DNA from 3 places in the Massilia luteola genome. Region 1 is predicted to be linked to each of the others. Evidence: riboswitches for the same ligand, from Rfam matches in the RefSeq annotation. Region 1 holds a riboswitch; each other region holds the start of a gene.
The links. Region 1 has a riboswitch for thiamine pyrophosphate ahead of thiC (phosphomethylpyrimidine synthase ThiC). Riboswitches for the same ligand answer to the same signal wherever they lie in the genome.
Positions count from the first base shown of each region.

Region 2: it holds a riboswitch for thiamine pyrophosphate, as region 1 does, so the genes downstream of both, U9J41_RS21050 (D-amino acid dehydrogenase) here and thiC (phosphomethylpyrimidine synthase ThiC) in region 1, are expected to answer to the same signal.
Region 3: it holds a riboswitch for thiamine pyrophosphate, as region 1 does, so the genes downstream of both, U9J41_RS01020 (TonB-dependent siderophore receptor) here and thiC (phosphomethylpyrimidine synthase ThiC) in region 1, are expected to answer to the same signal.

Region 1 is NZ_JAXOFN010000005.1:167,146-170,353, reverse strand. It holds gene thiC (phosphomethylpyrimidine synthase ThiC) at 1-1,377, opposite strand, end outside; TPP riboswitch at 1,576-1,677, opposite strand; gene U9J41_RS08620 (alpha/beta fold hydrolase) at 1,725-2,495, opposite strand; gene U9J41_RS08615 (LysR family transcriptional regulator) at 2,601-3,208, shown strand, end outside.
Region 2 is NZ_JAXOFN010000023.1:25,607-28,814, reverse strand. It holds gene U9J41_RS21050 (D-amino acid dehydrogenase) at 1-1,211, opposite strand, end outside; TPP riboswitch at 1,331-1,436, opposite strand; gene U9J41_RS21045 (hypothetical protein) at 1,565-1,696, opposite strand; gene U9J41_RS21040 (hypothetical protein) at 1,763-2,431, opposite strand; gene U9J41_RS21035 (hypothetical protein) at 2,610-3,137, shown strand.
Region 3 is NZ_JAXOFN010000001.1:215,092-218,299, forward strand. It holds gene U9J41_RS01020 (TonB-dependent siderophore receptor) at 1-1,730, opposite strand, end outside; TPP riboswitch at 1,816-1,915, opposite strand; gene U9J41_RS01025 (DUF535 family protein) at 1,966-2,922, opposite strand; gene U9J41_RS01030 (glutathione S-transferase) at 3,173-3,208, shown strand, end outside.

The sequences.
Region 1 (3,208 bases):
CTCGTGGCACTGCTCCAGCTGCAGGTCCATGTTTTCCTTGATCAGCTGCAGCGGCACGTGGCCCGGGCCTTCGATCATCACCTGCACGTCGTGCTTCCACGCGACCTGCGTCAGTTCGCCGAGGGTCTTCAGTTCGGACAGCTGGGCTTCGTCGTTGGCGTCGTAGATCGAGCCGGGACGCAGGCCGTCGCCCAGGCTGAACGCGACGTCGTAGGCCTTCATGATCGCGCAGATCTCTTCGAAATGCGTGTACAGGAACGATTCCTTGTGGTGGGCGAGGCACCACTTGGCCATGATCGAGCCGCCGCGCGAGACGATGCCGGTGAGCCTGCTCGCGGTCATCGGCACGTAGGCGAGACGCACGCCGGCGTGGATGGTGAAGTAGTCGACGCCTTGCTCCGCCTGCTCGATCAGCGTGTCGCGGTAGATCTCCCAGGTCAGGTCCTCGGCCTTGCCGTGCACCTTTTCCAGCGCCTGGTACAGCGGCACCGTGCCGATGGGGACGGGGCTGTTCCGGATGATCCATTCGCGGGTCTCGTGGATATGCTTGCCGGTGGAGAGATCCATCACGGTGTCGCCGCCCCAGCGCGTGGCCCAGGTCATCTTCTCGACTTCCTCGCCGATCGACGACGTCACGGCCGAGTTGCCGATGTTCGCATTGATCTTCACGAGGAAGTTGCGGCCGATGATCATCGGTTCCGATTCCGGGTGGTTGATGTTGTTCGGCAGGATGGCGCGGCCGCGCGCGATCTCGTCGCGCACGAATTCGGGCGTGATCTCGCGCGGGACCGATGCGCCGAACGACTGGCCCGGATGCTGGCGGCCCAGCACCTGCGCCATGCGCTTGCCCGTGGGACCGGCGGCCTCCATCGCGGCGAGGTATTCCTGGCGGCGCAGGTTTTCGCGGATGGCGACATATTCCATCTCGGGCGTGATGATGCCCTGGCGCGCGTAATGCATCTGCGTGACGTTGCGCCCGGCGACCGCGCGGCGCGGCTTGCGCTGCAGGTGGAAGCGCAGCTCGGCCAGTTTCGGATCGTTCAGGCGTTCGACGCCGTAGTGGGACGTCGGACCCGCCAGTTCCTCGGTGTCGCCGCGCTCGCGGATCCAGTCCGCACGCAGCGGCGCCAGGCCGGAGCGGATGTCGATGACGGCGTCGGGATCGGTGTACGGACCCGACGTGTCGTAGACCCACACGGGCGGATTCGGCTCATGGCCGAACGACGCCGGGGTGTCGGACTGGCGGATCTCGCGCATCGGCACGCGGATGTCCGGGCGGCTGCCCGTCACGTAGACCTTGCGGGAATTGGGCAGCGGCGCGACGGCGGCGGCATCGACGGTGGCGCTGGCGGAGAGGAATTTCGGATCGGCGTTCAAGTGCACTCCTTGTTGGTCACTAAGGGGCATTTCGAAACCGTCGCGAGCGGCAGCAGTTTTGGCCGGGACGCGCAGCTGTACGCGAATACAGCGAGCATCGCAGGGCAAAAAATGCAACGCGCAGCAGGTTTAGAAGTGCCCCGGGAGATCGGCGATCCAGCTGGAGGAGGTGCAAAGATGCGGGCAGACGAACGTGCACGCGGAACTCTGTAGCTTCCCTTCGCTGGCATTATCCAGATCAGGTTCAGAGGGTATTTCTCACCCACGCCGCGTGACGGCGCAGGACCCCTAGCATTGATGTCGCCCCGGATGGCCGGAGCGACGGGACGGAGTGTACGCGTGTTTTTTCAGAATGGCAAACGCCGGATCGCCTGCGCGACCGCGTCCGGCGCCTCCAGCGGCAGCAGGTGGCCGCGTCCCGGCACCGTCTCCAGCACCGCGTGCGGGATGAACGGGAGCAGGTGCGTGAGCAGCGCCGCCGGCGGGTCGACGCGATCCAGTTCGCCGGAGACGACCGTCACCGGCACGGCGATCCTGCGCGCCCGTTCCGTGATGTCGTGCGCCATCGCGCCATGCGGCCAGGCCCGTTTCGCGGCGTGCGCGCCGCGCAGGCTGTCCTCGACGACCTGGCTGCGCAGCGCGGGCGGCAGCGGGCCCGCGCTCAGCACGTGGTCGAGCGTGGCGCCGACGGCGGCCGCGTCGTCGTAGGCGTGGGCGATGGCGTCGCGCTGCTGCGCGTCGAGCGGCAGCGGCAGGGGTGGCGACGGCGCCACGAGGACGAGGCCGCGCAACCCGGCCGGGCGGTCCGCCGCGAGATATTGCGCGAGCTTGCCGCCCATCGAGTGGCCGACGAGGAGATAGCGGTCGAGCGCCAGCGCCTCGACCACGCCGCGCACGTCGGCCGCCATGTCGGCCAGCGCGTAGCCCGCGTCGGGCTGGCTGGAATCGCCCCAGCCGCGCAGGTCGACGGCCACATGCCGGTAACCGTCGGGCAGGGCGCCGATCACGGGTTGCCACGTGCGCGCCGAACCGCCCCAGTAGTGCAGATAGAGCAGGGTGGTCGCGCCGCTGCCGGTGAGGTGGACATCGAGTTCGATGCCGTTGGTCTTGATCTTCATTGCCGTTCCTGGGTGATGGGGTAAGACGAAGACTGTAACTTCCATCGGTTCGTTCGATAATCCCGGATTTCGTGGCATCATTTACCACTTTGGGTGGGAGATCGCATGGACCGGGTGACGAGCATGGCGGTGTTCGTGAAGAGCGTCGAGGGCGGCAGCCTGGCGGCCGCGGCGCGCCACTTCGGGCTGTCGCACGCGATGGTGAGCAAGCATCTGCGCGGCCTGGAGCAGAGCCTGGGCGTGCGCCTGCTGACCCTCACCACGCGCCGCCTGACGCTGACGGAGGCCGGCGACAATTACTTCCGGCGCTGCGTGCAGATCCTCGCCGACATCGAGGAGGCCAACCGCGAGGCGATGCAGTTGCAGGCCGTGCCGCGCGGCCTGCTGCGCCTGACGGCACCCGTGACGTTCGGCGAGCAGCACCTGGCGCCCGCGCTCGCGGCATTCCTCGCGCGCTATCCCGACATCGTGCTGGACGTCGAGCTGACGGACCGCTTTTCGGACCTCATCGACGAAGGCTTCGACCTGGCGCTGCGCATCGGCCGCCTGCCCGATTCGGCGCTCGTCGCGCGCCGCCTCGGCGCCAGCCGCATGATCACGTGCGCGGCGCCGGCCTACCTCGCGCGCCACGGCACGCCCGCGCATCCGTCCGAACTGGCGGCCCACCGCTGCCTGTACCTGAGCGGCGTGACGACGCCGGGCGAGTGGTGGTA
Region 2 (3,208 bases), on a different contig from region 1:
ACGATGTCCGCGATCGCCTGCCCCGAACCGCATCCCATCGTCCAGCCCAGCGTGCCGTGGCCCGTGTTCAGGTACAGGTTCGCGAAGCGCGTGCGGCCGATGAGCGGGACGTTCGATGGCGTCAACGGCCGCAGGCCCGCCCAGTACGTGGCGGCGTCGTAGTCGCAGGCGCCGGGGAACAGCGCGCGGACGCGCCGCGTGATCGCCGCGCAGCGCACGGGGTTCAGGTCGCGCGTGTAACCGTTCAACTCGCACGTGCCGGCCACGCGCAGGCGCGCGCCCAGGCGCGAGAACACGAGCTTGTGGCCGTCGTCCGTCAGCGACACGGTCGGCGCGGCGTCGGCATCGATCACCGGATACGTGGCCGAATACCCCTTGCCCGGATAGATCATCAGCCGGATCCCCAGCGGCGCGAGCAGGTGCGCGGAAAAACTGCCCAGCGCGACGACGACGGCGTCCGCGTGCAGCTGCCGGTGGCGGCCTTCGGCGTCGATGATTTCCACGCCGTCGATGCGCTCGCCGCCGGCCAGCAGGCGCGTCGCCGTCGCGTTGTACAGGAAGCGGATGCCGGCGTCCGCGCCGCGCGCGGCCAGTTGCGACGTGAACCGGTACACGTCGCCGGATTCGTCGCTGGCCGTGAAGTCGCCGCCCACGAGCTGGCGGCGCACGGGCGCCAGCGCCGGTTCGATCCGCACGACCTCGTCGGCGTCCACGGTCATGCGCGGGCAGCCCAGGTCGCGCATCGCGGCGGCCGCGCGGCGGGCGCGCTCGAATTCCTTGTCGTCCGTGTAGAAATGGAGGATGCCGCGCGTGAGGCTGTCGTAGTCGATGCCCGTCCGCGCGCGCAGCGCCTGCAGGCTGCGGCGGCTGTACTCGGCCATGGCGACGATACGGCGCAGGTTGGCGGCGACGCGGCCGGGTGCGCACTCGCGCACGAATTGCAGGCACCAGCGCCATTGCAGCGGGTCGGCATGCAGGCGGAACAGCAGCGGCGCGTCTTCCCGGCCCAGCGACTGCACGACCTTGAGCAGGCCGGCGGGTGTGGCCCAGGGCTCGGCGTGCGACACGGAGATCTGGCAGCCGTTCGCGAAACTCGTCTCCTGCGCGGGGCCGCCCTGGCGTTCGATCACGGTGACGTCGTGGCCGGCCTCGCGCAGGTACCAGGCGGTCGCGGTCCCGACGATGCCGGCGCCGAGGACGAGCACGTTCATCGGCGCACCGCCGCGCTACGGCGTGGGTGGGTTCTGGAAACAGGAAGTTGCATGCCGCTCCTCGTTGGCGTCGTGGTGACGGGCGGCGCCGGCAAGGGAGGGCGGGCGCCGGCGCGGGGACCGGTATCCGCATGCTTCCCTTCGCTGGCATTACCCAGATCAGGTTCGGAGGGTGTTTCTCACCCGCGGGCCGCGGTTGCGGCTGCAGGACCCCTAGCGTTGCCTTATGGCAGGGAGAATTCTAACCGGTCCGCGGCGCGGCGGCAAAGTGGACGAGCAAGCGAGGCGATGGATGCGCGGCGGCGCCGGCGCGCGAATGCGGCCGGACGGCGGCAGGCTGCGCGGCGCGCGGCTCAGGCCGGGATGACGGCCGTGGCCGGGGCCAGCGCGACGGTGGGCTTCACCGGTTCGCGCCGGTCCTGGCAGGCCACCAGCGTGAGGCAGGCCAGGAGCAGCAGGCGATGGCAGGCACGATGGGGTTTCATGGCGCTCTCTCCTTTGGCCTCATCCTAGCCGACCCGCACGGGAGACGGCGCGCCGCTGGAGGACGCTCAGAAGCGGTAGCCGATGCTCGCGCGCACGACCGGATAGACCTTGAACGAGTCCACGTCGTCGCGCAGGTGCAGTTGCTCGGCGGCGATGTCGTTGATGAGCGCCACGCAGTCCGTCAGCGACGTCGGGCAGCTCGTGCTGGCCAGATGCACGTTCGGATTACCCTGGTAAAACACGCCGAGGTCGACGTTGCTGGTCCAGCGCGAGGACGGGGCCAGCGCATTGCCCCAGCCGATGCCGACGTAGGGCGCGGCCTTGCGGTAATCGATGCTGCCGGTCAGGAGGCCGACGTCGGCCGTCGAGTAGGTATGGCCGTTCAGCGTGAAGGCGCCGGCGCCGTTCGGCCTGGCCTTGGCGTCGAACTTGTTGCCGTTGTAGAGGACGCCGCCGGTCAGGTGGAAGCTGCTGCCTTCGGTCAGGTACCAGTCGAACAGGAGGTCGAACGTCTGCAGCTTGCCCTTGAGGTCGTACTCGACGAGGTTCGACGTCTTGGTCAAGTTGTGGCGGAAATAGTTGACGCCGAAGCGGCCGTTCAGATAGGTTTCCATCGGCACGACGACGTGGAAGCCCACGCCGGTGGTGCCGAGGTCGGCCGTTGCGCCGACCTGCGCGTTGGCGGCGCCCGCCGCCAGCAGGGCGGCCGCCAGCACGGTTTGTTTCGCGAACATCGATGACCTTTCAGTGGATTGGAGCCGGCGATTGTAGCCGCGCACTTGCTCCAAGAGAAATATTGCGGCCCGGTCTGTTGTAATCCCGCCCGGCGACAATGTAAGCATGTGTTGCAACGAATTGTACGTAACATTTCGTTTGATAAACTCGACCCAAACATTACAAAGAGGTCATCCTATGAAATCCCTGATCTTCGGCGTGGCGCTGTGCGCCGCCGCTCTCCCGGCCCTGGCCCAGACGAATGTGTCCATCAGCGTCGGCCAGCCCGGCTTCTATGGCCGGGTCGACATCGGCGACTTCGCGCCGCGCCCCGTCCTGTATGCGCCGCAACCGGTGATCATCACGCCGGCGCCGCAATACGTGGCCGAACCGATCTACCTGCGCGTGCCGCCGGGCCACCGCAGGCACTGGGCGCGTTACTGCGGCCGTTACGGCGCGTGCGGCCGCCCGGTCCTGTTCGTGCGCGACGAGTGGTACACGAACACCTATGTGCCGCGCTACCGTGAGCATTTCGGCGGGTATCGCGAAGGACACCGCGGCGGACCGCGCGACGTGCGCGTCGTCGAGCGCGTGGAATACCGCGACGGCGGCGGCCACGGCCGCCACGAGGACCGGGAGCACGGCCGCGGCCACGATGAAGGACATGGCCACGGCAACGGCAACGGCAACGGCCATGGTCACGGCCACGGCCACGGCCACGACTGATCCGTGACGGGGCGTTGCGCCGCCCCGTAGTAGACTGTCCGCGTGAGCCCGGCAGCGGGCGTGACCGACGG
Region 3 (3,208 bases), on a different contig from region 1:
GCCATCAGCGACAGGCTCCAGTCCAGCGCGGGCGTGGCCTTGCCCTGCGCCGTCAGTTCGAGGCCGCGGTGCGTCTCTTTGCCGTTGCGGACGAACGTGTTGTTCGCATCCGTGTATTCCAGGCCCTGGCGGATCTGGAACAGCGCGGCCGACAGGTTGACGCCATTGTCCAGCGCGGCCTTGGCGCCGATCTCGACCTGGTGCGAACGCTGCGGCGCCAGCACCTGGTTCTCGTTCGCCGTCTGCATCGGGGCGACGCCGCCGTGCTGCAGGCCGTGGCTGACGGCGGCGTACACGTTCCACTCGCGCGCTGGGCTGAACACGAGGGCGACGTTCGGCAGCAGGAATGAATCGTCGCTGTGCGCGTCGCTGCGTTTCACGTCCACGTGGCGCAGGCCCGCGTGCACGGTCAGCTGGTTGGTCAGGCTCACGATGTCCTGCGCGAACAGGGCGCGTTCCTCGTCGCTGCGGCGCTCGGACACGGAGCCCGTCACGCGATCAGCGGCGACGTGCGGCGACACGAGCGGGTGCCACAGATTGCTGTAGCCGACGTAGTCGTACACGTAGTCGCCGAAGCTGTCGTGGCGCTCGGAATACGAGGTGCCGACGGTCAGCGCGTGGCGGATCGTGCCGGTCGCGAATTTACCTTGCACCTGCGCCTGCACGCCCCACGGCGACTTGCGCTCGCCCGTGCTCTGGTAGTCGTAGACGTCGTAGTCGCCGTTCGAGCAGTAGCCCGGATAGAAGCCCGCGCCCTCGTTGCTGCAGCCGTAAGGGAACGCGGTGAAGTCGTTGCGCTTGAACCAGTGCTTGTTGGCGGCCACGGTCGCGAGCCAGCCGGGGGCGAGCTTGTATTCGAAGCGCAGTCCGAGATTGCTGTCCTTGGTCGTGACGGGGCGCGTCCACGGCTGGTCGTTCAGCAGCATGTTGGGCGATACGCCGGTCGGCAGCACCTCGTTGCGGATCAGCTGGAAGCCGGGCGCCGTGATCTGGGCCTTGCGCTGGTAATCCATGTCCAGCTGCAGCAGCGCATCCGGCGTGATCTGCCAGTCGAAGGCGGCCGACACGAACTGGCGGTCGCCGTTGGCGCCGCGCACGTACGGGTGCAGGTCGGCGGCGGCCGCGTTGATGCGGTAGCCGAAGCGGCGGTCCTCGAAGCGGCCGCCGAGATCCACGGTGCCGTACAGCGTGCCGCGCTCGGAGACTTCCACCGTGGCGGAGCGCAGCGGCGCGGCAGTCGGACGCTTGGTCACGTAGTTGACGATGCCGCCAGGCGTGGCGATGCCGGCCGTCAGGCCCGCGAGGCCTTTCAGCACTTCGATGCGTTCCTTGTTCTCCAGCGGGATCTGGGTGTCGCCCGGGATCGCGAAGCCGTCCTTGCGGTAGCTGTAGTTGTTGTCCAGCGCGAAGCCGCGGATCGAGAATTGCTCGGCATAGCCGACGGCGTTGTAGGCGTCGGCCACGGACGCGTCGAAGCGCATCGCGTCGGTCGTGGAGCGGATCGACAGGTCCTGCATCTGCGTGCGGCCGATGGCGGTGATGGAGGCCGGGGTGTCGAACAGCGACGCCTCGCCGAAGCCGCCGACGCTGGCGCGGTCGACGGTGATGAAGCGGTTGCCCGTGACGACGACTTCGGCGACCGGGTGGGTGGTGTCCTGCGCCTGCGCGTTCGCGATGAAGGCTTGCGCGACGGCGCCGGCCAGGATGGTGTACTTCAAATGACGGTTCATGGTTTGCTCGTTTTCGCGCGCCGACGATGGGCGCGCTGCTTTTTCTTAAAAGCCGGAGCCAACGGGGGGAAGGGCAAACAAGGATGGGAACTGCGTTGCGCTTTCCTTCGCTGGCATTATCCAGATCAGGTACGAAGGGTATCTCTCACCCGGGAAGCGAACTCCCAGGACCCCTAGCGAAGGCGCGAGTGTAGCACACCGCGCCCTAATATGGTGCGTCTGTCAATGGCGCCGTTCAGGCCGGCTCGGGAATCGCCGCCGGATGCGCCACGTGCGCCCGCGCGTGCAGCAGGTGGCGCTGCACGATGGCACGTGAGGCTTCGCCGATGAGGCGCCAGTGCTCGCGCCGCAAGGCCGCGCGCTTGCGGTGCTTGGACGGCATCTCGGACAGCGGCTTGACGTAGAACGGCAGCGGGATCAGGTAGCCGTCGCGGCCGGGCATCTCTTCGCCGCCGAGGATTTTCCAGAAGCCGTCGTAGGCGTTGGCGAAGTGCTTTTCCGGGTCGGGATCGTAGGCGATATGCGCTTCGCTGCGGATGGCGACGACCTTGTCCATGCCGAGCGCCAGTGCGATGCCCTGCATGGCCGCGAAGCAGAAGAAGCTGGGCGAATTGTTCGGGAAGATGCGCTCGAACGCCTCGAACGCGGCGCCGGAATCGACCCAGCGGCCCTGGTTGCGTGCGATGAAGGCGACGACCGGCATGTCGACGCCCGCCATCCCGCCGTCGAGCCAGCTGAAGGACAGGCGGTGCAGGCATTTGCCGTCCGCGATCAGCGCGACGGTGAGGTCGCCTTCCGCATTGCTGCGCGACGCCATTTCGAGCTGGATCATGAAGCTGCTGCCTTCGGCCTCGTGCTGCCACAGGGGCAGGCAGCGCTGGCCGTAGACGGCTTCCAGATAGCCCTCGTTGAACGTCGATTCCTCGAAGCGGTAGTGGCTCAGCACGGCCTGCACGCGCTGGCGCGGGCTCAGGCCCTTGATCAGGTAGTCGCGGTGGCTGAGGTGGTGGAACGGGTCGTCGTTGGCCAGGCCCGCCACGTGCTTGCGGTAGACGCCGAGCCGGCACAGGGTGCGGTGGTCGCGGTAATAGGCCAGCACGCGCAGGCTGCGCGCGATGCACAGGACCCACGACGACAGGCTGTACTGGCGCCGGCGGGCCATCCAGTGTTTGGTCAGGTGAGCGAAAATCATGGTGCGCTCCGGGTACGGTATCGGTGGATTTATCTCGTCAGTTTTTTGCTAAACGGTAATTGATCGTTCAGCAGATCAAGATCGATGCCATCGATAACTCATTCCCCCCGTATTTCTTATTGTCTTCATGTCTCTCTTTGTTGATCTTTTGTCAGGCAAGTGCCAGACGCAAGACTAGCACGATTGCTGCGCCGAACATCGAAAAGCTGCTCAATAATTGAGTCAGACCGAACAAGTTGAGGAGCGTCGCATGGTGTATGAACTTTTTTACTGGCCGAGCATCCAG